DNA from 2 places in the Microbacterium sp. NPDC060117 genome. Region 2 is predicted to be linked to the other one. Evidence: predicted binding sites of a transcription regulator. Region 2 holds the regulator's gene; the other holds the start of a gene.
The links. The regulator HrcA, encoded in region 2, represses chaperone genes, less so after heat shock. The targets are predictions, from matches to a motif close to TTNGCACTCGNNNNNNNCGAGTGCNAA.
Positions count from the first base shown of each region.

Region 1: a site for HrcA is predicted at 9,457-9,483, ahead of groES (co-chaperone GroES). Genes of this name have one in related genera too.

Region 1 is NZ_JBHWXR010000004.1:174,708-190,115, reverse strand. It holds gene ACFWCK_RS16720 (ABC-F family ATP-binding cassette domain-containing protein) at 1-959, opposite strand, end outside; gene ACFWCK_RS16715 (OsmC family protein) at 1,382-1,933, opposite strand; gene ACFWCK_RS16710 (TetR/AcrR family transcriptional regulator) at 2,068-2,712, opposite strand; gene ACFWCK_RS16705 (DHA2 family efflux MFS transporter permease subunit) at 2,810-4,297, shown strand; gene guaB (IMP dehydrogenase) at 4,528-6,030, opposite strand; gene ACFWCK_RS16695 (hypothetical protein) at 6,205-6,684, opposite strand; gene ACFWCK_RS16690 (helix-turn-helix domain-containing protein) at 6,850-7,791, opposite strand; gene rarD (EamA family transporter RarD) at 7,987-8,946, opposite strand; gene groES (co-chaperone GroES) at 9,082-9,378, opposite strand; gene ACFWCK_RS16675 (SAM-dependent methyltransferase) at 9,547-10,743, shown strand; gene ACFWCK_RS16670 (hypothetical protein) at 10,750-11,973, opposite strand; gene ACFWCK_RS16665 (hypothetical protein) at 11,978-12,418, opposite strand; gene tsaD (tRNA (adenosine(37)-N6)-threonylcarbamoyltransferase complex transferase subunit TsaD) at 12,418-13,527, opposite strand; gene rimI (ribosomal protein S18-alanine N-acetyltransferase) at 13,520-14,104, opposite strand; gene tsaB (tRNA (adenosine(37)-N6)-threonylcarbamoyltransferase complex dimerization subunit type 1 TsaB) at 14,101-14,739, opposite strand; gene ACFWCK_RS16645 (hypothetical protein) at 14,801-15,408, opposite strand, start outside.
Region 2 is NZ_JBHWXR010000002.1:243,866-259,273, reverse strand. It holds gene ACFWCK_RS07320 (16S rRNA (uracil(1498)-N(3))-methyltransferase) at 1-311, opposite strand, end outside; gene dnaJ (molecular chaperone DnaJ) at 318-1,424, opposite strand; gene hrcA (heat-inducible transcriptional repressor HrcA) at 1,474-2,508, opposite strand; gene ACFWCK_RS07305 (carboxylesterase/lipase family protein) at 2,608-4,044, shown strand; gene hemW (radical SAM family heme chaperone HemW) at 4,173-5,408, opposite strand; gene ACFWCK_RS07295 (DUF1990 family protein) at 5,439-6,089, opposite strand; gene lepA (translation elongation factor 4) at 6,164-8,017, opposite strand; gene ACFWCK_RS07285 (ABC transporter permease) at 8,368-9,351, shown strand; gene ACFWCK_RS07280 (ABC transporter permease) at 9,353-10,273, shown strand; gene ACFWCK_RS07275 (dipeptide ABC transporter ATP-binding protein) at 10,270-12,324, shown strand; gene ACFWCK_RS07270 (ABC transporter family substrate-binding protein) at 12,446-14,149, shown strand; gene ACFWCK_RS07265 (alpha/beta fold hydrolase) at 14,323-15,048, shown strand; gene ACFWCK_RS07260 (MFS transporter) at 14,999-15,408, opposite strand, start outside.

The sequences.
Region 1 (15,408 bases), on a different contig from region 2:
TGCGCGGGCGGGCGCTCCTCGGGCGGTCCCGCCTCCTCGAACTTGCGCAGCCTGGTCTGCGCCGCCTGGTAGCGCGAGGCGAAGCCGTCGTTCGCGGCGGCCTTGACCTTGAGGTTCGCGACCAGGGTCTTCAGCTTCTCGTGCTGCTCATCCCAGCGTCGGCGCAGCTCGTCGAGCCGGTCCATCCGGTCGGTCCGCGCCTGATGGTAGGTCGCGAACCCGCCGCCGTGCACCCACGCGGTCGCGCCCGCGCCGCCCGGCTCGAGCGTCACGATGCGGTCGGCCGCCCTGGCGAGCAGTTCGCGGTCGTGCGAGACGAGCAGCACCGTCTTCGGGGTCTCCCGCAGCCGTTCCTCGAGCCAGCGCTTGCCCGGCACGTCGAGGTAGTTGTCGGGCTCGTCGAGCAGCAGCACGTCGTCAGGACCGCGCAGCAGCGCCTCGAGGGCGAGCCGCTTCTGCTCGCCGCCGGACAGGGTCGCGAGATCGCGGAATCGCGCCCGCTCGAACGGGACGCCGAGAGCGGCGACCGTGCACTGGTCCCACACCGTCTCGTGCTCGTACCCGCCGGCATCCGCGTACTCCGCGATCGCGGTCGCGTACCGCATCTGCGTGGGCTCGGCGTCGTCCTCGATGAGGGCGTTCTCGGCGGCCTCGAGCGCCTCGGCCGCCGCCCTGATGCGCGCGGGCGCGACCGTGATGAGCAGCTCGTGCACGGTCTGCCCCTCGTGGCCGTGGCCCACGAACTGATCCATCACACCGAGGGATCCGTCGATCGTCACGACCCCGGCGTCCGGCGCCTGTTCGCCACGGATGATCCGCAGGATCGTGGATTTGCCGGCCCCGTTCGGTCCGATCAGGGCGCTGGTGGATCCGGCGCCGACGCGGAACGAGGCCTCGTCGAGCAGGGGGCGGCCGTCGGGCAGGGTGAGCGAGACGCCGGCGACATCGATGTATCCCACGGTGGTGGTCCTTCCGCCCGCGCGCGTGTGCGCAATGGCGAGCCGACCAGGCTATCAGGCGAGGGATCCGGCGCGCACCCGCGCGTGGCCGGAACGACGGCGAGCCCGACACCGTCACCGCTGCGACGCCTGCACGGTCGTGCGACGCCTGCACGACTGCACCCCGGCGACGCGTGCACGATCGCGCAACGCCTGCACGACTGCACCCCGGGATCCTTCGTGCATCCGTCGCAGCGTCGCGCATCCGTCGCACCGCGTCCGGCACCGAATGCCGGTCGAGCCCAGCCCGGATCCGCGCTGGCGCCGGCGACGCGTGCACGATCGCGCAACGCCTGCACGACTGCACCCCGGGATCCTTCGTGCATCCGTCGCAGCGTCGCGCATCCGTCGCACCGCGTCCGGCGAGCGACGCCTGCGAGGGCTCAGACGAGCGCGCCGGAGGTCGGAACCGGGTTCGCGAACAGGTCGAGCACGGGGCAGTGCTCCTCGACGACGACGCGGAGCCGCTCGTATTCCTGGGCGGAGTTCGGACCGGTGATGTCGACCCGCACGCGGACGTCGTGGAACCCGGCGCGTCCGGACTCATCGATGCCGAAGAGCTTGCGCACGTCGAGGTCGCCCTCGGCCGTGATCTCGATCTCGTCGATCGTGAGGCCGAGAGCCTGGGCGTAGAGCCGGAACACGACGACCTGACACGAGACGAGGGCACCCAACGCATACTCGACGGGGCTCGCGGCGGCGTCATCACCGGCGAGCCCGGCCGGCTCGTCCACGAGGAACGTGTGCTTACCCGCGCGGATCTCGGTGCCGACGGATCCGACGCCCCGCCCCACGACCTTGTACGTCAGCTGCGCGTTCGCGGGGTCGGCGGCGATGCGCTCGTTCCATGCGGAGCCGGCGTTGTTCAGACGCTCCGCGCGCTGCTCGGGCGTGACGTCGGCGATAGGGGCGGTGGTGTCCTGGAGGAGAGTCATGGCGTGACCATATTCGGCTCCCGCACCCCGGCGCCGCAGGTCCGTCATCGACGGACATCCGGCGTCATGCGGCGTCGCGGGGCCTCCTGCGGCGCCGCGGCGCCGACGCCCCGGCTCCGAGCCTGATGCGGCTACTAGAGCCGGTGCTCGTTGCGCGGCAGCACCTCGAGCACATGCGGCAGCTTGTTCGGGAAGCACGCCCGGAACAGCTCGGTGATCTGCGGATCGGATCCGTAGTCGTCCACGATCCGGAGTCCGATCATGGTGCTGATCAGCATGCCCTCGGCGAGGAAGGTGCGGGCCTCGTCTGCGTCGAGGCCCATGTCATCGCGGAAGAAGCGCCACACCTTCGCGAATCCCTGGCGCGCGGCGGCGCCGATGGCCGGGTTGCTGCCGAGGAGGTAGGCGTGCGCGAGCGTCTGATGCAGGCCCCGCACCTCGATGAGGTCGACGTACGCCTCGCCGATGCGCTTGCCCAGCGGGCGCTCGCCCCCCTCGTCGGACGCCACGAGCGCCTCGCGGAAGACAGTGAGAAGGCGGTCGAGGGCGAACTCGATCGTCGCGAGGAAGAGGTTCTCCTTGGATCCGAACAGACGCACGACGTACGGCTGGCTGACGCCGGCGGCCTTGGCCACCTGGTCGGTGGTGGCGCCCTCGTAGCCGCGGGATCCGAAGACGGTGAGCGCCGCGAGGATGATCTGCGCGCGACGCTCCTGGGAGGAGAGGCGGCGACCGGAGTCCTCGCCGATGCCGGTGTCCGTGGGCGCTGCGGGGGTCATGGCGAAAGGTTATCAGCGAATGACTTGACTTTGTAATCATACGATTACTACATTGTCTCAAGCGCTAGTAATCATCCAATTACAACTGGAGCTTCCCATGACCGTTCCCTCACCCGCCCCGGCCGCTCGCCGGAGCCGCGCCGCTCTCGCTCCGCGGCGATCGCGCCCGGTCGCGCTCGTCATCGCCGCCGCCTCCCTGCCGATGTTCATGGCGACCCTCGACAACCTCGTCATGACCAACGCCCTGCCGGTGCTGCACCGCGAGATGGGCGCCACGATCGAGCAGCTGCAGTGGTTCGTGAACGCCTACACCCTGGCTTTCGCCGGGGCGATCCTCGTCGCCTCCGCGCTCGGCGACCGGTTCGGCCGCCGCACCGTGTTCGCCCTCGGCATCGCGCTGTTCGGGGCGGGCTCGCTGTTCGCGGCGCTCAGCACCGACCCTGGTCAGCTCATCGCCGCCCGCGCCGTGCAGGGGCTGGGCGCCGCCGCCGTCATGCCGCTGTCCCTCGCGCTGCTCACCGGCGCGGTGCCCGCCGCCCGCCGCCCGCTCGCGATCGGCATCTGGGGCGGTGTCTCCGGACTCGGCGTCGCCGTCGGCCCGCTCATCGGCGGCGCGATCATGGAGGGCTGGAACTGGCAGGCGATCTTCTGGATCAACGTGCCCGTCGCGGTGATCGCGATCCCGCTCGCCCTGCTCGTGCTGGGCAACGACTTCGGCGCCCGCGTGCGCATCGATGTGCCGGGCGCGGTGCTCGCGGCCGGTGGCGTGCTCGCGCTCGTGCATGCGATCGTGCGCGGCAACGACGACGGCTGGGACACGATCGGCGTGATCGCCGAGCTCGCCCTGGGCGGCGCGCTCGTGATCGCGTTCCTGGTCTGGCAGTTGCGTTCGGCCACGCCGCTGGTGCCGCTGCGACTGTTCCGGGACCGGTCGTTCTCGCTCACGAACGTCGTCGGCTTCGCCTTCAGCTTCGGCACGTTCGGATCCGTCTTCATCCTGATCCAGTTCCTGCAGGTGGTGCAGGGGGCGACTCCACTCGAGGCCGCCGTGCAGACCACGCCCTGGACGCTCGCCCCGATGTTCGTGGCGCCGCTCGCAGGCCTGATCGCCCCGCGCGTCGGCACCAGGGTCCTGCTCGTGACAGGCCTGCTGCTGCAGGGCATCGCGCTGGGCTGGCTCGCCGCGCTGCTCGCCACGGACGTGCCGTACGCCGCCCTCGTCGCGCCCTTCATCCTCGCCGGCGTCGGCATGGGCCTCGTGTTCGCCCCCTCGGCGACGGCGCTGCTCGCCACGCTCGGCCTCGTCGACCACGCCAAGGCGTCGGGCGTCAACTCCACGCTCCGCGAGCTGGGCGTCGCCCTCGGCACCGCCGTGATGACCGCGATCTTCGTGGGCGCGGGCGGCCAGCTGCTGCCCGACCACTACGTCGACGCCGCCCGCCCCGCCGTGTTCACCGGCGCCGCGGTGCTGCTGGTCGCCACGGTCATCGCGCTCTGGCTGCCGGCCGGCAGGGGCGGGCACGTGGACGATGCGGCCGGCGTCGAGGCGGAGTCCGCTGCACCGGAGCCCGTCGCGGCAGGCTGATCCCCTCGGTGCCCGTCCCGCTCGCTCGTCTGGCCTCCGACTCGGCCGTTCGACTGAGGGATTCCCGGATGGCGGATGGATCCGTTCGATTCCTTCAGCCATCCGGGAAATGCTCAGTCAGATGAGCCACGACCCTGGACTCGCCGATGGCCTGGATCCAAGCCGGTAAGGACCATCAGGGGATAGACGAAGGGCCCGGATCCGATCGGATCCGGGCCCTTCTGGTCGCCTCAGCGCTTGTAGTTCGGCGCCTCGACCACGATCTGCACGTCGTGCGGGTGCGACTCCTTGAGACCTGCCGCCGTGATGCGGACGAACTTGCCGCGGGTCTTGAGCTCCTCGATCGTGCGCGCTCCGACGTAGAACATCGACTGACGCAGCCCGCCGACGAGCTGGTACGCGACGGCGGAGAGCGGACCGCGGTAGGGCACCTGGCCCTCGATGCCCTCGGGGATGAGCTTGTCGTCACTGGGCACATCGGCCTGGAAGTAGCGGTCCTTCGAATAGGACGTCTGCTTGCCGCGGGTCTGCATTGCGCCGAGCGAGCCCATTCCGCGGTACAGCTTGAACTGCTTGCCGCCCTGGAACACGATCTCGCCCGGGGACTCTTCGGTGCCCGCGAGCAGGGATCCGAGCATCACGGCGTCGGCACCGGCGACGAGCGCCTTGGCGATGTCGCCGGAGTACTGCAGACCGCCGTCGGCGATGACCGGGATGCCGGCGGGGCGCGCGGCGAGCGACGCCTCGTACACCGCGGTGACCTGCGGCACGCCGACACCGGCGACGATGCGGGTGGTGCAGATCGAGCCAGGGCCGACGCCGACCTTGACAGCGTCCACTCCGGCGTCGACGAGCGCCTGGGCGCCCTCACGGGTTGCGACGTTGCCGCCGATGATGTCGATGTGCGCGAAGGACGGATCCGCCTTGAGTCGCTTGACCAGGTCGATCACGCCCTGCGACTGGCCGTTGGCCGTGTCGACGACGAGCACGTCCACGCCCTTGTCGCGCAGCGCCTCGGCGCGCTCCCAGGCGTCGCCGAAGAAGCCGATCGCCGCGCCGACGCGGAGCCGGCCCTGGTCGTCCTTGGTGGCCAGCGGGTACTTCTCGCTCTTGTCGAAGTCCTTGATGGTGATCAGACCCGCGAGCTTGCCGTCCGCGTCGATGAGCGGCAGCTTCTCGACGCGGTGCTTCGCGAACAGCGCGATGACCTGCGCGGCCTCGACACCGACGGGCGCGGTCACGAGGTTCTCGCTCGTCATCACATCACGCGCGAGCGTGGTCTGCTTGGCGGATCCGGAGACGAAGCGCATGTCGCGGTTCGTGACGATGCCGACCAGACGGCCGTCGGGGTCGACGACGGGCAGGCCCGAGATGCGGTACTTGGCGCACATCGCGTCGACCTCGGCGATCGTCGCGTCGGGGGTCGTGGTGATCGGATCGGTGATCATGCCCGACTCGCTGCGCTTGACGCGGTCGACCTGCGCGGCCTGGTCGGCGATCGAGAGGTTGCGGTGCAGGATGCCCAGTCCGCCCTCGCGCGCCATGGCGATCGCCATGCGCGCCTCGGTCACGGTGTCCATCGCGCTGGAGAGCAACGGGGTGGCGACCGAGATGCGGCGCGTCACACGCGAGGAGGTGTCCGCCTCGCTGGGGATCACATCCGTGTGCCCGGGCAGGAGCAGGACGTCATCGTAGGTCAATCCGACAAAACCGAACGGGTCGTGCTGCTCCATGGGTTGCGGGGCTCCTCTTTCTCGCGCGCGTGTATCGATTCTAAGCGCCACGCCGGGTGGGGTATTCCCAGGAACGGCGCTCTCGCACGCGACGCGAACGGCCGCCGTCGCAGGCACGACGGCGGCCGTTCCCTGAGCGGAGACGACGCGGGTGCCGGATCCGCTCCTGACCGTTCAGGCGGTGATGGTCGCGGTGCCGGTTCCGCCCAGCACCTCGGCGGTGATGGTGCCGCCCACAGGGGCGACGTTGTTGAAGGTGACCTTGACCTGGTTGCTCGTCGTGGCCGTCACCTGGAAGATGACGGGGCCGCCGGTGGCCGGGTCGCCGCTGACGAACGTCAGGCCGGAGAGCCCGGAGTACGACGCCGCCGCCGCACCGTTCGCGAAGATGAAGGTGACCAGGGTGCCGGCCTTGAGGGCACCGTCCACGTAGTTGGCGCCGTCGGTGTACTGGCCCTGGATCTTGAAGTTCGGGTTGGTGCCGACCTTGGGATTGGCGGTGGCCGTGACCTCCGCGTAGTTCGCCTCCGGTGCCGTCTCGCTCGCGGCCGCGAGCGGCGTCGCCGCCGCCGCGGCGATGACCGGCAGCGACCACGCGGCGCCCTTGACGATCGTGCGGCGAGGGAAGCCGCGCTCGGAACGGATCTCGGTCATGGGGATGCTCCAGTTCGTTGTCGCCTCACGCATACGGACATGCGGGAGCCGTTGAGACCGCTCCCGCGGGTTCGGGGCGGTGGTCCTCCGGTATCCAATCGACCCCGCTCCGCGCTCCCGCCCGCGTTCCCCGACCCGGTCGACCCACGTGCGAATCCGGTCGCGTCAGGTATGAAGACCGTCGGCGACTCCCCCACGTCGTCCGCCGGCCCGCAGGCGCGAGGGCGACGCGAGGCCCTCCGCCGAGATCGCCCGGGCGAGGCTCGAGCCGTTGCTGAATCCGACCCGCGCGGCGATCGCGTCGACGGTCTGCGCCGTGGAGGCGGATTCCTGCAGCAGCGCCACGGCGGCGGCGACGCGGATGCGGCGGATCTCCTGGCGGATCGTCCGACCCGACGGCTGGAACTCGCGTTCGAGGTGACGCAGCGAGACGCTCATCTCGGTGGCCACCGCGGATGGGGTGAGGGCCGCCTCGGTGTACCGCCGCTGGAGGATCGCCAGGGCGCGCAGATGCAGGGAGTGCACTGACGCCACTCCCGTTCTGCCGACCCCTCGCCGGATGGCGACGAGGATCATGTCGCGCAGGATCGGGGCGAAGCGCTCCCGGGAGAGGAGGTCGAGCGGGCCTCCGCTGTGGAGCGTGTGCACGAACGCGGCGATCGGGCCCAGCAGCACCGCGTCCTCGACGAGGATCGCCGATTTCCGCGGCAGCGACAGCTCGGGAAACGCGTCCACCGGCATGCCGACGGCGATCACGTCGCTTGCGTGCGATGTCGATATCCGCACCGATGCGGTGCCGGTCACGAGGACGCCCTGGCCGTCGCCGATCTCGACGGGCCCGCTCCTGGACGGGATCCGCACGGGTCCGCCGCGCACCAGAAGCAGCCGCATGCGACCAGCGGCGACGCCCGATGTGCGGTCGGCACCAGGAGGGAGCGCGTGCGCGGCGATGGTGATGTCGCCGAGGATCAGGCGAGGCGGAGAACCGGTGGGAGCGGGTCGGGTCGGCTGATCGCCGGGATCCGCGGCCCACGCCGCATCGCTCTTCGCCCCCGCGGAGCGCAGCCACGCGACGGCGTCGCCGGACGGCGATCGCTGCACCAGCATCTCGCCTCCCCAGGCTCCCCAGCGCCGGTCCGGATCCGCCGCAGACGTGCGTTCGCATCGTGCGGATCGATTCGACCGGTCGGTCTTCGACTCCCTGCAGACGACGTGTGCGGAGCTTCGGGTCGCTCGTCGACGCATCGTCACATCGAAGGAGCGAGCCGCGGGTGAGAAGTGACGCGGACCTGGGGCGGCGCCTCAGGGCACGTGGATCGTGTCGGTGCCGGGGTTCGACTCCTGGACCGTGCCACGGCCGGATCGGATCCGGCGGGCGGCGAGCGCGAGGTCGATCAGGAACACGGCGATCGCGACCCACACGATCGCGAAGCCGATCCACCGTTCGGTCGGCATCGGCTCGTGCATGACGAGCACGCCGACCAGGAACTGCATGATCGGGGTGATGAACTGGATCATGCCGATCACGGTCAGCCCGATCCGGCGGGTTCCCGCGGCGAACAGCAGCAACGGCACCGCGGTGGCGACGCCCGCGAAGGCGAGCAGGCTCGCATGCAGCGCACCGTTCGCGCCCATCGTGATCCCGGTGGTGAGACCCACCGCGATCAGCTGCACGACAGCGACCGGCAGCAGCCAGAACGACTCCAGGGTGAGTCCGCTCACGGCGTCGACCGAGGGGCCGATCTTCTTCTTGACGAGTCCGTAGATGCCGAACGAGGCGGTCAGCGAGAGCGCGATCCACGGGAACGTGCCGTGGGCGAAGACGATCACCAGCACCGCGACGGTCGCGATCCCGATCGCTACCCACTGCAGCCGGCGCAGCTTCTCCTTCAGCACGAAGACGCCCAGCAGCATGGTGCCGATCGGGTTGATGAAGTAGCCGAGGCTGGTCTCGACGATCTCGCCGTTCAGGGTGGCGAGGACGAACACCTGCCAGTTGATGTAGATCAGAACCCCGGCGAGCGCCGTCAGCGCGAGCAGCCGCGGCTGCCGGACGATCGCCATCAACGGCTTCCAGCCGCGGGTGATCGCCAGCAGGATGAGGCAGAACACGAAGGAGAGCGCGACCCGCCAGGCGACCAGCTCCCAGGGGCCGGTCGGCGCCAGCAGCAGGAAGTAGAGCGGCAGCACGCCCCACAGCAGGTATGCGCCGATCGCGGAGGCGACGCCCACGGTCTGGGCGCTGCGCGGGGCGGTGGTCACCGGTCAACCCTATTGCCGCAGGAAGGACGCGCGGCCGGCCGCATCCGATCCGCACGCGGATCCGCCTCCGACCCCCGCCCGCGACGAAGGCCCGGATGCACAGGGCATCCGGGCCTTCGAGACGTCAGTGGGCGCTCAGCGCACCACGACGGCGAGCACGTCGCGCGCGGACAGCACGAGGAACTCCTCGGCGCCGAACTTCACCTCGGTGCCGCCGTACTTGCTGTAGAGCACGCGATCGCCGACGGCGACGTCGAGCGGAACGCGGTTGCCGTTGTCGTCGATGCGACCGGGACCCACGGCCACGACCTCGCCCTCCTGGGGCTTCTCCTTGGCAGTGTCGGGGATGACCAGGCCACTCGCGGTGGTCTGCTCGGCCTCGACCTGCTTGATGACGATGCGGTCCTCGAGCGGCTTGATGGAAACCGACACGGTCTACCTCTTTCTTGACGGTTCAAGACTGATTAGCACCCTCAGCCCGAGAGTGCTAACAACAGTCTAGGCGCATCGCTGGCACTCATGCAATCAGAGTGCCAGTCGCGTGACGTCTCGAAGGGTCAGACGCCGGTCCGCCCACGGCGGACGGATAGCCTGGACCGCGTGGATATGAGCGAACTGCGAACCCTGCTGACGCCCGAGGCGCTGCGGGCGATCGACGAGCTCGGCGAGATCGGATCCACGGATGCGGCCGCCCGCGCAGTCATGCGCCTGCGGTCCGAGGGGCACTCCCCGGAATTCGTGTCCGCCGTGGTCGGCCAGGCGCGGCTGCGCACGAAGGCGACGGCGAAATTCGGCGAGTTCGCGGACCGGATGCTGTTCACGCGCGCCGGCCTGGAGCAGGCGACCAGGCTCGCGGTCGCCGCACGTCATGCCGGTCGGATGCGCGCCGCCGGGGTCGCGCACGTTTCCGACCTCGGCTGCGGGATCGGCGGCGACGCGCTCGCCTTCGCCGGCGCAGGACTGCGGGTCACGGCCGTGGATGCCGACGAGGTCACGGCCGCGCTGGCGGCGTACAACCTGGCGCCGTTCGGATCCGATGCCGAGGTGCGGCACGGATTCGCGGAGGATCACGCGCCCTCCGAGGGCACCGAGTCGGCGGCGGTGTGGCTGGATCCGGCCCGGCGCACGGCGGGGCATTCCGAGACCCGTCGCGTGGCCGCAGACGACTACTCCCCCTCGCTGGACTGGGCGTTCGCGCTCGCCGCGCGCGTCCCTACCGGCATCAAGCTCGGGCCCGCCCACGACCGTGACGCGATCCCCGCCGATGTCGAAGCGCAGTGGGTGAGCGCGGACGGCGACGTCGTGGAGCTCGTGCTGTGGTCGGGCGGGCTGGCACGCGAGGGCGTCCGGCGGGCGGCCCTCGTGATCCGCGGCGACCGGGCGCACGAACTGACCGCCCCGGCCGACACCGAGGACGCGGAGGTGCGCGAGCTCGGCGCGTATGTGCACGAGCCCGACGGCGCCGTGATCCGCGCACGCCTGATCGGCGACCTCGCGCGCAGCATCGACGCCGGCATGCTGGATCCGCACATCGCGTATCTGACGTCCGACGCTCCGGCCGACAGCCCGTTCGCGGCGTCGTTCCGGGTGCGCGAGGTGCTGCCGATGAACCCGAAGGCGATCGGGTCCGCCCTCAAGACTGCCGGGATCGGACGCCTGGAGATCAAGAAGCGCGGCGTGGACGTGGATCCGGCCGCGTTCCGCAAGAAGCTGAACCTGCGCGGGGCCGCCGAGGCGACCCTGATCCTGGTGCGCATCAGCGACAGACGGCACGCGATCCTCGCAGACCGGGTCTGAACGCGGTCATTTGCGCGAGAACAGCCCGCCGTCGCCCACCGCCGCATTCTCCGTGATCATCAGATAGGACCCGATGTACATCCCCGTCCGCATATCGATGATCGCGGAGGGCCGTTCCTCGGTCGCGGGCACCTCGAGCACGATCGACGACTCCTCGTCAGCGTTCCCGGAACCGAGGATGGTGACGCCGCCCCCGGCAGTGCTGTGGTAGGTGCGGCCGTCCGACCCGCACCCGCGCTGCGGATCCGGCGTCTCGACGATCAGGCACTGAGACGACCCATCGTCCGCGAAGCCACGCCAGACGGGCAGTCCACGCCAGCGTCCGACGATCGAGAGGCCTTCGAGGTTCTGGTCCGTCGACAGCCGTGCAGCCGCTTCGATCTCGGCCGCACTCATCCCCTGGTTCCTCATGCGGGAATCCGACTCCCAGCGCTGGATCGATCCGCCGGGGAACCCCTGCCCCGCGAGGAAGAGGGTCGCGCCGTAGCCGACCTGCGTGTCGAGACGATCGGCTGCCGGAGGCAGCGTGGCACTCAGCTGAAGCGAATACGCGGTCTTCGCCATCTCCCCGGGCAGCTGGCACTGCCGTTCCGACGTCGCCTTCGGCACGTCCAACGCGGCGCAGCGCAGCGCGCCGTTCATCTTCGTCCAGGTCCAGAGCAGGGCATCGTCGCGGCGGGCCAGCAGCACCGCGCTGCCTGGATCGTGGTCCGAGTCCTTCAGCACCACGTCCCGACGCTCGGCCTCACCGGCGCGCAGGGCGAGACCCACGTCGGGCGGGCGCGGAATGGTCCATCCGATCAGCACACCGACGAGGAGCAGCCCGGCCAGGCCGCCGACGAGGTAGCGCGGACGCTTCCAGCGGCCCGTCGCGAGCCAGGCCCGGATCCTGGCACGACCCGTCCCGAACCGCCGACGCTGTCCCGTTTCACCGACGACATCGCCGGATCCGTCGGAGGAACGGGACACCATCGGCAGAGCGGGCGCGTGGGTCGGCGGTCCTTCGTTCCGCTGCGTTTCGTCTCGCTCGGCTTCGCCGTCCTCGCTCAACGACCCCGTGGGGAGGGACACAGCGGCCTGCCGCTGCAACGACCCCGTGGGGAGGGGAAGGGCGGCACGGCGCAGCTCCGTCAAGCGCGCGGCCTCGTCCCGGCTCAGCCCGGAACCGTCCCGGCCGAAGGCACGGCGTTCCAGTTCGCGCCGTTCCTCCTCCTGCGCCGGATCCGTCATGGCGCTATCCGAACCAGCCGAACCGGTAGGCGGCCCAGAGCAGCCATCCCGTGCTGTACAGCGTGGCCACGCACCCGAGCATGAGCGCCCAGACCGCGATGACACGGTTCTCCTCCGGCCGGCGCAGCGACATGATCGCGGCGATGACCGAGACGATCGCGACGGGGATCCCCCAGCCGACGAACAGCGCGGCGAACAGCGCGACGATCGCGGACAGCAGTGCCCACGGCGCGAGCCGGGGCTCGGCGGGCGCCGGCACGGGTGCTTCGGTGCCGTCCGTGGGGTGCCACTCCTCGTGCGCCACCGCCGCACCGTCGCGGTCGAGTTCCAGTTCCTCGGGCTCGATCCCGCCGTCCAGCTGGGGCCCGCTCTCCACGCCCACGGGCACGGGAGCCGTCGGCAGCCGCGTGTAGCGCTGCGGATCCTTCCCGTCCGCGGTCGCCATCATCCGACCTCGGCGCCCGCGCGGACGAGTGCGTCCTCCGCGCCGGAGGAGTCCTCGGCGACCTGGATCTCGGTCACCGGCAGCGTCGAGTCGGCGCCGAACGCGAGCGTCGAGGGGCGCCGGCCGGAGGCGATCAGCTCGGCGGCGAGCCCCGCGATCATGGCGCCGTTGTCGGTGCAGAGCGAGAGCGGCGGAATGCGCACCGTGACGCCCGCCTCTGCCGCCCGGGCGAGGGCGACCTCACGCAGTCGGCGGTTCGCGATGACGCCGCCGCCCAGCAGCAGCCGGGGCACGCCCCGGTCGGCGCAGGCCGCCAGCGCCTTGGTCACGAGCACGTCCACCACGGCCTCGCGGAAGCTCGCGGCGACGTCGGCGACGGGGATCGGGTTGCCCGCGGCCTCCTCGCGCTCGATCCAGCGGGCGACCGCGGTCTTCAGCCCGGAGAACGAGAAGTCGTAGCGGTGCCTGTCCAGATCCGACGCTCGGGACAGTCCGCGCGGGAACCGGATCGCGGCCGGATCCCCTCCCACGGCCGCCCGGTCGATCTCGGGCCCCCCGGGATACGGCAGGCCGAGGATGCGGGCGACCTTGTCGAAGGCCTCGCCGGCGGCGTCGTCGACGGTCTCGCCGAGCAGCTCGACGTCGGTGGTGAGGTCACGCACGTGCAGCAGCGAGGTGTGCCCGCCCGAGACGAGCAGCGCGATCGTCGGGTACTCGAGGGGCACGGAGTCGGGGGTCAGGATGTCGGCGGCGATGTGCCCGACCAGGTGGTTCACGGCGTAGAGCGGCTTGCCGAGCGACACCGCCAGGCCCTTCGCCGCGCCGATGCCGACCATGAGCGCGCCGGCGAGGCCCGGCCCGCTGGTCACGGCGACGGCGTCGAGGTCCTGCAGCCGCACCTGCGCCTCGGCGAGAGCCCGCTCGATCGCCGGCTGCATCTCCTCGAGATGCGCCCGTGCGGCGACCTCGGGCACGACGCCGCCGTAGCGGGCGTGCTCGTCCATGCTCGACGCGATCGTGTTGGACAGCAGGGTGCGACCGCGGACGATCCCGATCCCGGTCTCGTCGCAGCTCGTCTCGATACCGAGCACGAGGGGCTGGTCAGTCATCGGATCCCTTCCCGTTCTCAGGATCATTTCGCGAATCCTCGGCGGATCGGTCCAATTCGCGCGGATCGGCGGAATCCGTCCTGAGGACGGATTCGGCGCGTGCGGTCAGGTCGAGCTTCATGATCACGGCGTCCACGTCGTCGGGCTGGTAATAGCCGGCGCGCCGGCCGATCTCCGCGAACCCCTCGGAGAGGTACAGCCCCTCGGCGACCGGGTTGTCGGCGCGCACCTCGAGGAACACCGACGTCGCACCGCGCTCCGCGGCCTCCGCGAGGAGCGTGCGCAGCAGCGCCCTGCCCCGACCGGATCCGCGGTGCTCGGCGTCGAGGGCGATGGTCTGGATGTCACTGTCGGCGGATCCGCGCAGCGCGCGCACTCCCCCGTATCCGACGACCACCTCGGCACCAGCGCTCTGCGCGGCGGAACCGGTGGCCGGCTCGACGTCGACGAAGTATCGGCCGTGCGGGCTCGCGAGCTCGGCCGCCATCATCTCCGGGCTCCATGCGTCGGTCGGGAACGAGCGCTGTTCGATGAGCATGATCGCGTCGAGGTCGGCCGTCGTCGCGGCGCGGATCACGGCCCGACCCGCTTGGGCGCAGCGGGCACGCGGGCATCCGGCGGGCGCAGGTACAACGGCTCGGATCCGGTGAGGGTGCGCCCGGCCGCGACGGCGCGACGGGCGACGCGCGCGACGGCGGCGGCCGAGATCGCGGCGACCTCGAAACGGCGCAGCGCCCCGAGCTTGCGATCCACGTCGGCCTGCGGCACGAGCACGGTGTCGACGACGGCGTGCGGGATGCCGTCGACGTCGATCCCCTCGTACACGGTCACCGCGGTCTCGCGGCGCCGGGCGTCGGTGAGGATGGCGAACGGCTCAGTGGGAGCGTCCGCCTCGATGATCGCGAGAGCGGCGGCATGATGGCTCGGCACGGCGATCACGGGGACGCCCCGTCCCAGGGCGAATGCACGCGCGGCGGCGATTCCGATCCGCAGCCCGGTGAACGGCCCCGGCCCCATGCCCGCCGCGACATGCGTGAGCGGATCCGGATCCGGATCCGACGCCGGCGCGGCGGCGAGCACCTGCTCCAGCAGAGAACCGATGGCCTCGGCGTGTCCCAGGTGTCCCTCCCGCGCCACGTCGGCGACAGTGCGCCCGTCGCGGCCGATCAGGCCGACGGCCGAGCCGAGTGAGGTGTCCACGCCGAGAATCACCCTTCCAGGGTAGCCGCCGCGGCCCTCGGCCGGTCCCTGCACGCGGCCCCGGATCCGCCCGTCAGCGCGCGGAGACCCCGGCGCGCTCCCAGCGGTCGCCGCCGCGGTCCTGCGCGAGGGTCGCCGCATCGGCCGCGACGGCCGACAGCGCGTCGAGATCGTAGTCCGCGGCTGCGGCGCCCGCCCAGCCGACGCTCGCCGAGACGCGCACCGACGCCCGAGGCCCGGAGTCCTCGATCGTGGAGACCCGCTGCAGCAGCACCCGCAGCTCGCGTCGTACGGCGTCCTCGGCGCCGGGCAGCAGGGCCAGCGCACGCACGTCCGAGATCCGCTCGACGTCGGCCGCGGCGGGCAGCGCGTCGAGCACGTGCGCATGGAACGCATCCACGATGCTGGCGAACACGGCCGGCCCCGAGGCCTCCGCCAGATCCGCGGGATCGTCCAGCCGGATGTCCAGCAGCGACCAGGCCGGCTCCTGCGCCTGCCGGGCCCGGGCGAGACGTGCCCGCAGCGCTGCGCGGCTGTCCGCGCTGCTGTGCCCGCCGCCGCGCAGCAGCGCCTCGCCGCGGGCGAGCAGGACGATCGTGACGGCCGCGCACTGGCTGGTCAGCAGTATTCCGACGCCGTTGATGTCACGCAGCATGCGCAGCTCGTCGCCGGGAGCGGATC
Region 2 (15,408 bases):
ACACCGAGCTCGCACGCCGCCTGCACCGCGAGTTCGTCGCGATCGCCCTTGGCGAGTGCCTGTGCGAGCAGGATCCGCGGATCAGGCCTCGGTTCCTCCCGGCGCGCGAGGATGCGCACCTCGACGAGAGCGGGCGCCGCCGAGGCGACCTCGCCCTCGAGCCAGACGCCCGACCCGTCGCCGAGCGTGATCGGCTCGCCCAGCCGCACCCGGCGCACCACGGCGGCGTGCTTGGCCTCCGCACCGGTGAGGGCGACGACGGAACCCGCCGAGGCCGCCGTCGCATCGGGCGTCACGAAGTGCAGGGCCATCGCGGATCAGCCCCGGAAGCGGTCGCGCAGCTTGGAGAACAGCCCCTGATGGAACTCGGCGAGCTTCGGCGCCGGCGCCTTGGTGCGCTTGGCGAAGTCCTCGATGAGCTGGCGCTCCTTGTGGTCGAGCTTGGTCGGCGTGAGCACCTGGACGCCCACACGCAGGTCGCCGCGCTGGGTTCCGCGCAACGGCGTCACGCCGCGACCCTTGATCGTCAGCACGTCGCCCGACTGCAGGCCCTGACGGATCTCCAGGTCGACGGGCCCGTCGAGCGACTCGATGGTCGTCGTCGCTCCGAGGATCGCGTCGCTCATGGCCACTTCGAGCGTCGCGAGCAGGTCATCGCCGTCGCGGCTGAAGCGGGCGTGCGGGGACACGGTCACCTCGACGTACAGATCGCCGTTCGGTCCTCCCGCCCGGCCGACCTCGCCGGATCCGGGCAGCTGCAGGCGCAGGCCCGTCTCGACGCCGGCCGGGATGTCGAGCCCGACCGTGCGGCGCGAGCGCACCCGTCCCTGGCCGTTGCAGGTCTGGCACGGGAACGGGATCGTCGTGCCGAAGCCCTCGCAGGATCCGCAGGGCGCGGTGGTGATGACGTTGCCGAGGAGACTGCGCACCTGCTGCTGCACGTGGCCGGATCCGCCGCAGATGTCGCAGGTGACCGGCGAGGTGCCTTCCTGGCAGCAGGATCCCTGACAGGTCTCGCAGAGCACCGCCGTGTCCACCTCGATATCGCGGTGCACCCCGAACACGACGTCGCCGAGCTCGAGAGTGACACGGACCAGGGCGTCCTGCCCGCGCTCCCGGCGCGAACGAGGACGCGCCGCGCGCGCCCCTCCGCCGCCGAAGAAGGTCTCGAAGATGTCGCCGAATCCGCCGAACCCTCCGAAGCCGCCGTTGCCGTTCTGGTCGCCGCCCATGTCGTAGCGGCGTCGCGAGTCGGCGTCGCTCAGCACGTCGTACGCATGCGTGACGAGCTTGAAGCGCTCCGCCGCGTCCTCGCTGGGGTTCACGTCGGGGTGCAGCTGACGTGCGAGCCGCCGGTACGCCTTCTTGATCTCGTCCTCGCTCGCATCGCGCGAGACGCCGAGGACCTCGTAGTGATCCGTCACCATCGCCTTTCCGGGCCGCCGTCGGCGGCATGCGTGTTCGTGCGGCCGATCAGCGGCCGGTCTCATCCTCTTCGAGCAGCTGCGACAGGTAGCGGGCCACGGCCCGCGCCGCCGCGAGGTTGCTCGGATAGTCCATGCGGGTCGGCCCCATCACGCCTACGCGTGCGGTACCGCCGTGCGTCAGGTAGTCGCTCGCCACGATCGAGGCCTCGCCGAGGCCGAACGCGGCGTTCTCCGTGCCGATGCTCGCCGCGAGCCCGTGCTCGTCGACGTGCATCTCGCTCATCAGGCGCAGCAGCGTGACCTGCTCCTCGATGGCCTCGAGGAGCGGATGGATGCTGCCGCGGAAGTCGTGCTCGCGGCGGGCCAGGGTCGCCGCTCCCGCCATCACCAGCCGCTCCTGACGGAACTCCGCGAGCTCCTCGGCCACCGCCCGCAGCAGAGTGCCCCGGGCCGCGTCGATGCGGGGGCCGTACGACGTGTCCGCCGCCGCCTCCACGCGCTCGGCGCCGCGCCGCACGGAGCGTCCGGTCAGCAGCTCCGTGATGACTGCGCGGAGCACGGCGAGCTCGGCCTCGTCGAGCTCGACCGGCAGCGGCACGATGCGCTGCGACACGCCGCCGGCGTCGGTGACCAGCACGATCAGCAGCCGGCTGGGACCGAGGGCCACGAGCTCGACGTGCGTGACGTGGGCACGGGCGAAGGACGGGTACTGCGCGAGCGCGACCTGTCCGGTGAGGCGCGTCAGCACGCGCACCGTGCGCACCATGAGATCGTCGAGATCGGCGGGATCCGCGAGGAAGGCCGTGATCGCGCTGCGCTGAGCCGCCGAGAGCGGTCGCACCTGAGCGAGGTGATCGACGAAGACGCGGTAGCCCTTGTCGGTCGGCACCCGCCCCGAGGACGTGTGCGGCGCCGCGATGAGGTCCTCATCCTCGAGCTGGGCCATGTCGTTGCGGATCGTGGCCGCGGACACGCCGAACGCGTGCCGCTCCACGATCGACTTGCTGCCGACCGGCTCGTTCGTCTCCACGTAGTCCTCGACGATGGCGCGGAGCACCTGGAGTCCGCGTTCTGAGACCATCGCTCCTCCTCACCGTTGGCACTCGTGCGACCTGAGTGCCAATCCTATCCTGCCGGGCCGGGAGCGGGCCGAGGATGCGACACTCCCTAGGATGTGGCCATGAGTCAGGACGCGCGTACCAGGATCTCCTCCGGCGAGCTGATCGGCCGACGCAGCGACGGCATCGACCGCTATCTCGGCGTGCCCTATGCGGCACCGCCCTTCGGTGGACTCCGCTTCCGCCCCCCGCAGCCGCCGGAGCCGTGGTCCGCACCGCGCGACGCCGGGGAGTTCGGCCCGACGGCGCCGCAGCTGCCCTATGCCGGCGCCACCGCGGAGATCCTGGGCAGCGTCCGCATCGACGGCGACGACATCCTCACGGCGAACGTCTGGGCCCCGGCCGACGCGAGCGCGGCCCCCGTCGTGCTGTGGATCCACGGCGGCGCGCTGGAGCGCGGCACGGCGGCGCTGTCGATGTACGACGGCACGGCCTTCGCACGGGACGGCGTGGTGTTCGTCAGCGTCGGCTACCGCCTGGGATCGGAGGGCTTCTCGGTACTCGAGGATGCGCCGCGCAATCTGGGTCTGCAGGACGTCGCCGCCGCCCTGCACTGGGTGCGGGACGAGATCGCCGCGTTCGGCGGCGATCCGAGCCGGATCACGCTCATGGGCGAGTCCGCGGGCGGCGCACTCGTCGCCGCGCTGCTCTCCCGGCCGGACACCAGGGCCCTGGTGCGCGGTGGGATCCTCCAGTCGGGTCCGCTCGACGCTCAGACCCCGCAACGCGGAGGAAGAGTGACCCGCCGGCTCGCGAAGCGCCTCGGCGTCCCGGCGACGCGCGAGGGTTTCGCGTCCATCGCTCCGGACGCCCTGCTCGAGGCGAGGCGCGCCCAGTCCGCCGGGTCCTCCCCACTCGGCGGTGCCCCGGGCTTCCAGCTCGTGCAGGATCCCGATTCGCTGCCGCAGTCGCCGCATAAGGCGCTCGTCGACGGGGACGTGCCCGTGCTGATCGGCACCAACACCGACGAGTACCGCCTCTGGTTCCCGCCGAACGCGCTCGCCGCGATCCGGCCGTCGAAGCTCCTGCTCGCCCGCCTCGCTCTCCGGATACCCGCCGCGGCCGCCAGGGCGGTGCGCGCCGACCACCCCGGCGCGAGCACCGGAGAGGTGTTCGGCCAGCTCGCGACAGACCTGCTGCTGCGCGCGCCGGCCACCAGGGTCGCCCGCGCCCGCACCGCGCCGACGTTCCTGTACGAGTTCTCGTGGCCGAGCCCGGTGCGCGACCTGCGCGCCGCGCACGCCCTGGAGATCCCGTTCGTGTTCGACCGGTTGCACGACCCGGAGAGCGCCAAGATCGCCGGCGCTGCACCCCCGCAGCCGCTCGCCACCGCGATGCACGACGCCTGGGTGCGCTTCATCCGCGGCGGGGATCCCGGCTGGCCGGTCTTCGATGCGCAGCGCACGGCAGCGCTGTTCGATGGTGCGGGCGACGAGCCCGTGGTCGGCCCGCAACGGCGGACCGCCGTGGTGGACCTGCTCCCCTCACTCCGGGACTGAACGCGCTCCTGGCACCGACCGCTGGAGACTGCTGCGACGCGACGTCCGCAGGACCGTGCGACGGCGGCAGGACCCAACGACCGGATTGATCGTGCACCCGTCGCGGGATCCTGCAGCCGACGCCGGCCTCAATCGGTCAGGGCGCGCACCACGGCATCGGCGAGCAGCCGTCCGCGCAGCGTGAGCACGAGCGTGCCGCGCAATGCGGGACCGGCCTCGACGAGGCCGTCCGCGATCAGCCCTGCGACCCTGGTGCGGGCGTCGGCCGCGATCGCATCCAACGGCATGCCCTCCGCCATGCGCGAGCGCAGCAGGATCCGCTCCAGTTGCGCTGCCTCGGCGTCGGGCCGCTCGGTGCCTGCGGCCGGCGAATCCCCCACGGCCAGCCGCTGCGCATACGCCGCGGGGTGCTTCACGTTCCACCACCGCAGTCCGGTGACGTGGCTGTGCGCACCGGGCCCGAAGCCCCACCAGTCCGTGCCGCGCCAGTACGCCATGTTGTGCCGCGAGCGCTGGTCCGCGCCGCCGAGGTCCGACGGTCGACGAGCCCAGTTGCTCACCTCGTACCAGTCGAACCCGGCCTCGCCCAGTAGGGCGTCGGCGAGCTCGTACATGTCGGCCTGCAGGTCGTCGTCCAGAGCGGGCACCTCCCCGCGGCGGATCTGACGCGCGAGCTTGGTGCCGTCCTCGATGATCAGCGCATACGCGGAGATGTGATCCGGATCCAGGTCGATCGCGGTCGTCAGCGAGGAGCGCCAGTCCTCCAGCGACTCCCCCGGTGCGCCGTAGATGAGATCGACGCTGACCGCGAGCCCCGCAGCCCGGGCAGCCTCGACGGCGGTGTGCACGTTCTCCGGCCGGTGCGTGCGGTCGAGCGCCGCCAGCACGTGCGGCACCGCGGACTGCATGCCGATCGACATTCGCGTCACCCCGGCTGCCGCGAGCTCCTCGGCGACCTCGGCCGTCACCGTATCGGGGTTGGCCTCGACCGTCACCTCGGCGCCATCGGCGATGCCGAACGCACCGATGACGGCGCCGAGCATGCGGCCGAGGTCGCCCGCCGGCAGCAACGTCGGCGTGCCGCCTCCGAAGAACACAGTGCTGAGCGGACGCAGGGCACCCCGTTCGGCGAGCACGCCGCGCGCGAGGTCGATCTCCTGGATCAGCGTGTCGGCGTACGCGTCCTGACGTGCCCCGCGCAGCTCGGAAGCCGTGTAGGTGTTGAAATCGCAGTAGCCGCAGCGCACGCGGCAGAAGGGCACGTGCAGATACGCGGAGAACGGCGCATCCGGATCGATCCGCAGATCGACGGGCAGCCTGCCGTCCGAAGGGGCCGGGTCCCCGAGCGGGAGGGGGCCGGCCATCAGGCCGCCCTCCCCATCAGCACGCGCCCATCAGACGGGCGTCGCGTACAGCGGGGAGATCGCCCGCAGATACCGGGCGAACAGCTCGCGGCGGCGGCGCTTCACCAGATACGGGAAGCTGCGGTACAGGAAGCTGTTCGGGCGGTCGAAGGCGCGCACAGTGAACCACACCTCGTCGGCGTCGTTCCACTCGATGTCGAAGGACTCCTCGCCGCTCACGACGGATCCTGCGACCGTGCCCAGCACGAAGCCGATCCGGTGCGTCTGCTCGGTCACCGAGATCACGCGCAGTTCGGCGTCCGCGCGCATGCCGGACACCCGCCCGTGCAGCTTGAGCGTCATCCCGGGGCCCACCCACGGCGTGCCGTCCTCGTCGTAGCGCGGCTCGACCTCGGTGCGACTCGGAGCGATCGGGGCGCCCTCCGCATCGAAGCTGACCCCGGCGTACCCGGGGCTCGCGGCAGGGCGCACATCCGTGAGCTGGAGACCCGCCGCACGCTGTGCCGTCCAGGCCAGCAGGGCGTCACCGGCGGTGCGGAACCGCTCCTCGCCGCTGCCGAGCCGCCAGGACTCCTCGGCGGGGATGCTCCGCTCCGGCGGATACTGCATCAGGTCGGGCGCGTGGGTCGCGCCCACGGCGGCATAATCCACCGTTCCTTCTCGGAATGTCCCGCGACGCATGTCAACCACCCTACTTGCTGGTCCCGGCTCCCCACCCAGGTTCCCCCAAGGGTGGAGTGCTTCGCGCGCGGGGCCTACTTCTTGTCCTTGCCCTCGACGTCGCCGGAGAGCGCGGCGATGAACGCCTCCTGGGGGACCTCGACGCGACCGACCATCTTCATGCGCTTCTTGCCCTCCTTCTGCTTCTCGAGGAGCTTGCGCTTACGGGTGATGTCACCGCCGTAGCACTTGGCGAGCACGTCCTTGCGGATGGCGCGGATGGTCTCGCGGGCGATGATCCTGGCGCCGATCGCGGCCTGGATCGGCACCTCGAACTGCTGGCGCGGGATCAGCTTGCGCAGCCGCTCGGCCATCATCGTGCCGTAGGCGTAAGCCTTGTCGCGGTGCACGATCGAGCTGAACGCATCGACCTTGTCACCCTGCAGCAGGATGTCGACCTTGACCAGGTCCGCCTCCTGGGATCCGGCGGGTTCGTAGTCGAGGGAGGCGTACCCCTGCGTCTTCGACTTCAGCTGGTCGAAGAAGTCGAACACGATCTCGCCGAGCGGGATGTTGTAGCGCAGCTCGACGCGCTCTTCGGAGAAGTACTCCATGCCCAGCAGCGACCCGCGGCGGGACTGGCAGAGCTCCATGACGGTGCCGACGTAGTCCTTGGGCAGCAGGATCGCCGCCTTCACCATCGGCTCCGAGACGGATCCGATCCGCCCGTCCGGGTACTCGCTGGGGTTCGTGACGGTGACCGTCTCCCCCGTGTCGGAGGTGAGGACCTCGTAGATCACGCTCGGCGCGGTCGTGATGAGGTCGAGCCCGAACTCGCGGGACAGCCGTTCGGTGATGATCTCCAGGTGCAGCAGGCCGAGGAAGCCGCAGCGGAAACCGAAGCCGAGCGCGACCGAGGTCTCCGGCTCGTACTGCAGCGACGCGTCGGAGAGCTTGAGCTTGTCGAGCGCCTCGCGCAGCTCCGCGTAGTCGCTGCCGTCGATCGGGTAGATGCCGCTGAACACCATCGGCTTCGGGTCGGTGTATCCGGCCAGGGCGTCGGTCGCCGGCTTGCGTGCAGTCGTGACGGTGTCACCGACCTTCGACTGGCGCACGTCCTTCACGCCCGTGATGAGGTACCCCACCTCGCCGACGCCGAGGCCCTTGGTGGGCACCGGCTCCGGGCTCGAGACGCCGATCTCGAGCAGCTCGTGGTTGGCCCCTGTGGACATCATCTGGATCCGCTCGCGCGGCGAGAGCTTGCCGTCCACCATGCGCACGTATGTGACGACGCCGCGGTACGCGTCGTAGACGGAGTCGAAGATCATCGCCCGCGCGGGGGCGTCGGCATCGCCGACAGGCGCGGGGATCTCCTGGACGAGACGGTCGAGCAGCTCTTCGACGCCGGCACCGGTCTTGCCGGAGACCCGCAGCACGTCATCGGGGCTGCCGCCGATGAGGTCGGCGAGCTCCTTCGCGTACTTCTCCGGCTCGGCCGCCGGCAGGTCGATCTTGTTCAGCACCGGGATGATCGTGAGGTCGTTCTCGAGCGCGAGGTACAGGTTCGCGAGTGTCTGGGCCTCGATGCCCTGCGCAGCGTCGACGAGAAGGATCGCGCCCTCGCACGCGGCGAGCGAGCGCGACACCTCGTACGTGAAGTCGACGTGCCCTGGCGTGTCGATCATGTTCAGCGCGAACGTCTCGCCGTCGATCTGCCAGGGCATGCGCACCGCCTGGCTCTTGATGGTGATGCCGCGTTCGCGCTCGATGTCCATGCGGTCGAGGTACTGGGCGCGCATGTCGCGGTCGGAGACCACGCCGGTGATCTGGAGCATCCGGTCGGCCAGCGTCGACTTGCCGTGGTCGATGTGGGCGATGATGCAGAAATTGCGGATCTGCTGCGGGGGCGTGGCGGCCGGCTGCAGCGGAGTGAGGGCGCGAGGTGACATGAGGTCCTGAACGATGCGGGGTCCGGCGGGCGGATCGGGCTGTCCCGGGAGTGAACCGGGTATCCCGACGATTCTACGGGAGCGCCCGGAGCGGCCGTCCCCTGCGCCTCTCCGCCGCCGTCAACGTGCGCCGGGCGAGGCGTGCCACTTCCCCCCTCGCGTCCGGCCGGTGATAGTCTCGCGAAGTTGCCGCGTCCCGGAACCGGGTCTCAGCGGCGACAGCACTCCGTCTCGCGCTGCGCGGGGCGGAGCACCGCGTCACCGGTTTCGGGTGGTGTTGATATGGCATCGACCCAGCGCTGCGTCGGAGATCCCGCGCGGCGTCCGTGACAAGAGAGAGAACATCCATCTTGATCAAGTACCTGCTGCGCCGAACTCTCGGCTGGCTTCTCATGATCGTGGTGGCGACCAACGTCACGTACTTCCTCGCGTGGGCCTTCCTGGATCCGCGCAGCAACTACGTCGGTCGCAAGCCGCCACTGTCGCACGACCAGATCTCGCGTCTGCTCGAACCGCGCAATCTCGATGACAGCATCCCGCTCCTGAAGCGCTGGTGGACCTGGATCTCCGACATCGTGCTGCACTGGAATTGGGGTGTCAGCCCCGTCGGCCAGTCGGTGAACGACCAGATCGCATACCGCATGTGGGTCTCCGGCGAGCTGGTGCTCGGCGCGACGATCATCGCCGCGGTGCTCGGTGTCGCGGTCGGCGTCTACACCGCGTCGCGGCAGTACAAGGTCGCGGACCGGGTGTGGCAGGGCATCTCGATCGTCACGATGAACATTCCGATCATCGTCGCGGCCCTCGGCATCGTCCTGATCGCGATCAGCATCAACAACGCCGTCGGCTTCCGTCTCTTCTACGTCACCGGATCCAGCTCCGACGGTGTGAGCGGATTCTTCCCCGTCCTCATCGACAGCCTGCAGCACCTGATCCTGCCCACCGTCGCGCTCGTGTTCATCGGCTACTCCAGCTACCACTTCCTGCAGCGCTCCCTACTCCTGGACAACATCAAGGCCGACTACGTCCGCACTGCGCGCGCGAAGGGCCTGACCAAGCAGCAGGCCATCCGCAAGCACGCGCTGCGGACATCGCTGATCCCGGTGGCGACGCAGCTGGCCTTCAGCATTCCGACGGTGTTCACCGGCGCGGTGCTGACCGAGACGATCTTCGCGTGGAACGGCATGGGCCGGTACTTCATCGACACGATCAGCAAGAACGACGTGCACGGTGTGGTGGCCATCGCGGCTTTCACCGCCGTGCTCACCGCGATCGGTGCGATCCTCGCCGACATCGCCGTGGTGGTCCTCGATCCGCGAGTGAGGGTGAGCTGACATGACTTCCGCGACCATCCAGCCCCCGGTCGGGCCCGACACCACCGCTGCGCGCATCCCCCGCAAGCGCATCGGCACGTTCCGGCTCTACTACCGGCGCTTCGTGCGCAACCGCCCGGCCGTCGCCGGCGTCTTCCTCTTCTTGTTCCTCGTGCTGTTCGCCATCGTCGGACCTCTGATCGCGCAGTTCACTCCGATCTACCTCGATTTCGCGTCGTTGGGGACACCCCCCGATGGCACGCACTGGTTCGGCACGGCTGCCGACGGTGGCGACCTGTTCGCGCAGACCGCCGTCGGCCTGCAGCGCTCACTGATGATCGCGCTCACGGTCTCGATCGGCACCACGGTGATCTCCGCGATCGTCGGCACCGCCGCCGCGTACTTCGGAGGCACGACCGAGCGGATCATCCTGCTGATCATCCACTTCCTCATGGTCGTGCCGACGTTCCTGATCCTCGCCCTGGTCTCCTCGAATGCCGGAGGCGACTGGCGCGTGATCTCGGCCGCGATGATCTTCATCAGCTGGTTCTTCCCGGCGCGCGTCATCTGGACGATGGCGCTGTCGCTCCGCGAGCGCGAATACGTGCAGGCCGCACGATACATGGGCGTCCCCGGCATGAAGATCGTGCTGCGCCATCTGCTGCCCAACATCGGCTCGTTGCTGGTGATCAACTTCACCCTCGGCGTGGTCGGGGCGGTGATCACGGAAACGGGCCTGTCGTTCATCGGCTTCGGCGTGAAGATCCCCGACGTCTCGCTCGGATCCCTCATCGGAATCGGCGCGAACTCGGTGTCGAGTGCCCCATGGACGTTCTACTTCCCGGCCCTCGCGCTGACCATGCTGACGGTGTCGATGGCCCTGATCGCCGACGGCCTGCGCGACGCCCTTGATCCCACCTCGGCGGCGGGAGGCCGCGCATGACCACTCCTCTTCTCTCCGTCCGCGACCTGCACGTCAGCTTCGCATCCGAGTCCGGGCGCGTCGACGCCGTCCGGGGCGTCTCCTTCGACCTCGAGCCGGGGCGCACACTCAGCATCGTGGGCGAGTCCGGCTCCGGCAAGTCCGTCACATCGCTCGCGATCATGGGTCTTCTCGATGAGAACGCGAAGATCACCGGATCGATCATGTTCGACGGCATCGAGCTCGTCGGCAAGAGTGACAAGGAGCTGTCGACGCTGCGCGGAAACGGCATCGCGATGATCTTCCAGGATCCGCTGACCTCGCTCACCCCCGTGTTCACCGTCGGCGACCAGCTCATCGAGGCGCTCACGGTGCACCGCAGCATGTCGCACGCGGACGCCACGGCGCGCGCGATCGAGCTGCTGCGACTCGTCGGCATCCCCAGCCCGGAACGCCGCCTGAAGTCGTTCCCGCATGAGTTCTCCGGCGGGATGCGCCAGCGCGTCGTGATCGCGATCGCCATGGCGAACAACCCCAAGCTGATCATCGCCGACGAGCCCACCACGGCCCTCGACGTGACGATCCAGGCGCAGATCCTGGATCTCATCGCCACGGCACAGCGCGAGACCGGCGCCGCGGTCATCATGATCACGCACGACATGGGCGTGGTCGCGAAGACCGCCGACGACGTGCTCGTGATGTACGCCGGCAAGCCCGTGGAGCAGGCACCGGTGCGTGAGCTGTTCCACGAGACGCGGATGCCCTACTCGATCGGCCTGCTGGGCGCGATCCCGCGGGTGGACAAGGCCGAGAAGCAGCCTCTGGTGCCGATCAAGGGCAACCCACCGTTGCTGATCGGCCTCCCCGACGAGTGCCCGTTCGTGGCCCGCTGCCCGATCGCCACCGAAGCGTGCCGGACGCGCGAACCCGAGCTGCTTCCGATCGCAACGGCTGAGGGCGGCGCTCACAAGGTCGCCTGCGTTCGGGCCGGCGAGATCGAGAACGGTCGCATCGGCGGCACGCCGGTCTATCCCGTGCCCGAGGTGCCGACAAGCGCGCTCGACCGCATCCCGCGCGCCGAGCGTCCCGTCACGCTGGACGTGCGCAACATGCAAAAGACGTTCCCCCTCACCAAGGGCGCGTTCCTCAAGCGCAAGGTCGGCGAGGTGCACGCCGTCAAGGGCCTCACCTTCGACGTCCGCGAGGGCGAGACCATGGCCATCGTCGGCGAATCCGGCTGCGGCAAGACCACGACTCTGCTGCAGATCATGGATCTGGTGAAGCAGACCGACGGCGAGATCACGATCGCCGGCACCCCGGTGTCGACGCTGCACGGAGGCAAAGCGGAGCGCGCCGTCCGCCGCGACCTGCAGATCGTCTTCCAGGATCCGATGGGCGCGCTCGACCCGCGTCTGACCGTCGCAGATGTGATCGCCGAGCCACTGCGCGCGATCGGCGTCTCCCGGGCGGAGGCGGATCTCCGCGTCGACGAGCTCATGGATCTCGTCGGTCTCGACCCGGCACACGCGAGCCGATTCCCCGGCGCGTTCTCCGGTGGTCAGCGCCAGCGCATCGGCATCGCCCGCGCGCTCGCGACAAACCCGAAGATCGTCGTTCTCGACGAGCCCGTCTCGGCGCTGGACGTGTCGATCCAAGCCGGCGTGATCAACCTGCTCGACGAGCTCAAGGTCAAGCTCGGGCTCTCGTACCTCTTCGTCGCGCACGACCTGTCCGTCGTCCGGCACATCGCAGACCGGGTCGGAGTCATGTACCTCGGCGAATTCGTCGAGCACGGCGACGTTGACGAGATCTTCGACAACCCGCAGCACCCGTATACCCAGGCGCTGCTGTCAGCGATCCCGGTCCCGGACCCGGACATCGAGCGCACCCGAGAGCGCATCGTCCTTCAAGGCGATCTGCCGAGTCCGGCAGACCGCCGCGACGGCTGTTCTTTCACGTCGCGCTGCCCGCTGTACAAGATGCTCCCGGAGGACCAGCGCACCCGCTGCGAGACCGCGGCCCCCGTCCTTCACGGCACGGATTCGCACGCGAATGCCTGCCACTGGCGCTGAAGCCGGAGATCTCCGTTGACATCGGAACGGTAACGGTTGGGTCGATGTACCAGGAGGTTCCGGTTCACGCCGGTTAACTGTCCCCTGTCCCCAAAACGCCGAAAGGCATCGAAGGAGAACCATGAAAAGGCAGCACAAGCTGTGGGGCGTCATCGCTCTCACAGGGGCGCTGGCAATCGCCATCAGCGGTTGCTCGGCGGCCGGAGGCTCCAACGGCGGCACAGACAAGCCCGCTGAGACCAAGACCGCGGACTACAACCCGCAGCCTCGCGAGAACCTCAAGCAGGGTGGCGAGGTCCACTTCGGCATCAACGAGATCACTCCGCAGATGAACCCGTTCCAGGCGGACGCCTCGGCGGACACCACTCGCCTGGCGAACTGGTACACGCCCCAGGTCCTGCTCATCTCGCCAGATGGCAAGGTCTCGCCCAACCCGGCCTACCTCGACAAGTGGGACATCGGCGAGAAGGACGGCAACACCGTCATCACCGGCAAGATCAACGACAAGGCCGTCTGGAACGATGGCACGCCGATCGACTGGACCGCCTTTGAGGCCACCTGGAAGGCGAACAACGGCACCGACGAGGCCTACAAGGTGAGCTCGACGGACAACTGGAAGAACATCGAGTCGGTGACCAAGGGCGCCACCGACAAGGATGTCGTCGTCACCTTCAAGGGCAAGTTCGCCTGGCCCGAGGCCGTCTTCTCGACGATCCTCAACCCGAAGGTCAACTCGGCCGACCTGTTCAACACCGCTTACGTGGAGAACGCGCACCCCGAATGGGGTGCCGGTCCGTACAAGCTCACCAAGTACGACACGAAGGGGCAGAGCGCGACGCTCGAGCCCAACGAGAAGTGGTGGGGCGACAAGCCCCTGCTCGACAAGGTCACCTTTACCGGCTTGGACTCGACGGCGCGCATCAACGCCTTCAAGAACGGTGAGATCGACGCCGCCGAGACGCCGAACAAGGACGCTCTCGCCCAGGTCGCCGGCATGAAGGACGTCGTCACCTATCGTGCACAGCGCACCTCGAAGACGGTGCTCATCGTCGATTCCTCCAAGCCCCAGTTCAAGGACATCAAGGTGCGTCAGGCGTTCTTCATGGGCGCCAACATCGACGAGATGAAGAAGGTCATCTGGAACGGGCTCGGCTACTCGGAGGAGCCTGTCGGCTCGCTGAACCTCTACGGCTTCCAGGACGGCTACAAGGACTCCTTCAAGGATGCCGGCCTGAAGTTCGACGCCGCAGGAGCCAAGAAGCTCCTCGACGAGGCGGGCTGGAAGGAGAGCAAGGACGGGGTCCGCGAGAAGGACGGTGTCAAGCTTTCCGTCGTCTTCCCCAACCACAACGACTCTCCGACCACGATCGCGATGCTGAAGGCCCTGCAGCAGCAGGAGAAGGCCATCGGCATCGACATCAAGATCGAGCAGCGCCCCTCGTCCGACTTCTCGACCGACTTCACGACGAAGAACTGGGATGCGTTCTCGCTGCAGTTCACGGACGGCGACCCCTTCGGGCCGGCGTACTTCTGCCAGCTCTACTGCTCGGACAGCTCCCTGAACCTCTCCGGCACGAGCACGCCCGCGATCGACGAGAAGATCAAGAGCGAGGTGGAGTCGCAGACGACGGCCGAGACGTGGACGAAGGCTGCGATGAAGCTCGAGCCTGAGATCATCAAGGAGACCTGGGGTGTCATTCCGCTCTACAACGGTCCGTGGATCGTGACCGCCAAGAAGGGTCTCTCCAACCTGACCCCGGAGCCCTACGTGGGCCTCGACGGATTCGGCGTCCAGCCGGTCGAGAACGTGGGCTGGGAGAAGTAAGCACCACCCTCTGTTGTTGCGGAGCGGGGTCGGTGGTTCGCCACCGGCCCCGCTTCGTCGTTCGCCGGCTGGCAGCGAGGCCGCGCTCCCGATCTCCGTGGTGGCGTCCGGGGCGCGATTCCACGGCATGCGAACGGGGATCCTGTCGGTTCGCACCTCTTAGACTGGCGGCCATGAGCCGCTCCCCGGTGTCCGTGGTCCTCGTGCACGGGATCCGCACCTCCGCGACGATGTGGCGCGCGCAGGAGGAGTTCCTCGCCGAGCGCGGCAATCCGGTGGTCGCCGTCGATCTGCCCGGTCACGGCACCCGCATGGACGAGCCGTTCACCCTCGATGAGGCGATGGGCACGATCGATGCCGCCGTGCGCGACGCCGCCGGTCCCGTGCTGCTGGTGGGGCACTCGATGGGCGGCCTGCTCTCGACCGCGTACGCCGGGGCGGATCCGGCCCCGCCGATCGCCGGCTTCGTCGGGGCCTCCTGCACGGCGCTCCCCCGCGGCGCAGGGCTCGCCGCCTATCGGGTGCTGGCGGGCGCCTTGAACGCGATGCCGGATCGCGGCATGTGGCTGAGTCGGCAGGTGCTGGACGCGACGTTGCCCGCCTCGACGCGCGAGGACTTCGGCGCGGGCGGATACGCCATGGCCACGCAGGACGACGCGCTGCGCTCGCTCGTCGAGCTGGATCTGATCGCCGCCGTACCCCGCATCCGGGTGCCCACCTGGTTCGTGAACGGGCAGTTCGACCAGCTCCGCACCCACGAGACGCTGTACCGCCGGCTCGCGCCCGATGCGGAGTTCATCATCGTGCCGCGCACGACGCACCTGGTGACTGCGATGCGGCCCCGGGTGTTCAATGCGGTGCTGCAGCTGGCACTGGCGACGCTGGAGACGGCGCCCTGACCGCATAGGTCATCGCGGCGCCCACGACCGACAGCACGGCCGCGGCGCCGAACAGCAGCCCGAATCCGCCGACCAGGGCGACGAGGCCGGCGCCGAGCAGCGGCCCCAGCAGCTGCCCCAGCTGCGCCGACACGTTCACGAGCCCGAGGTCTCGCGCGTGGTCGTCCGGATCCTTCAGCAGATCCGTCGCGAATGCCAGGCTCACCGCCATGTACGCGCCGTACCCCGCGCCCATGATCCCGGCGGCGACCGCGGTCATCTCGAACGAGGGGCTGATCAGGATCACCACGCCGGAGACCGCCTGCACGACCGCGGAGACCGCGGTGATGGTGCGGCGACGGCGCAGCGGGCTCGCCGACG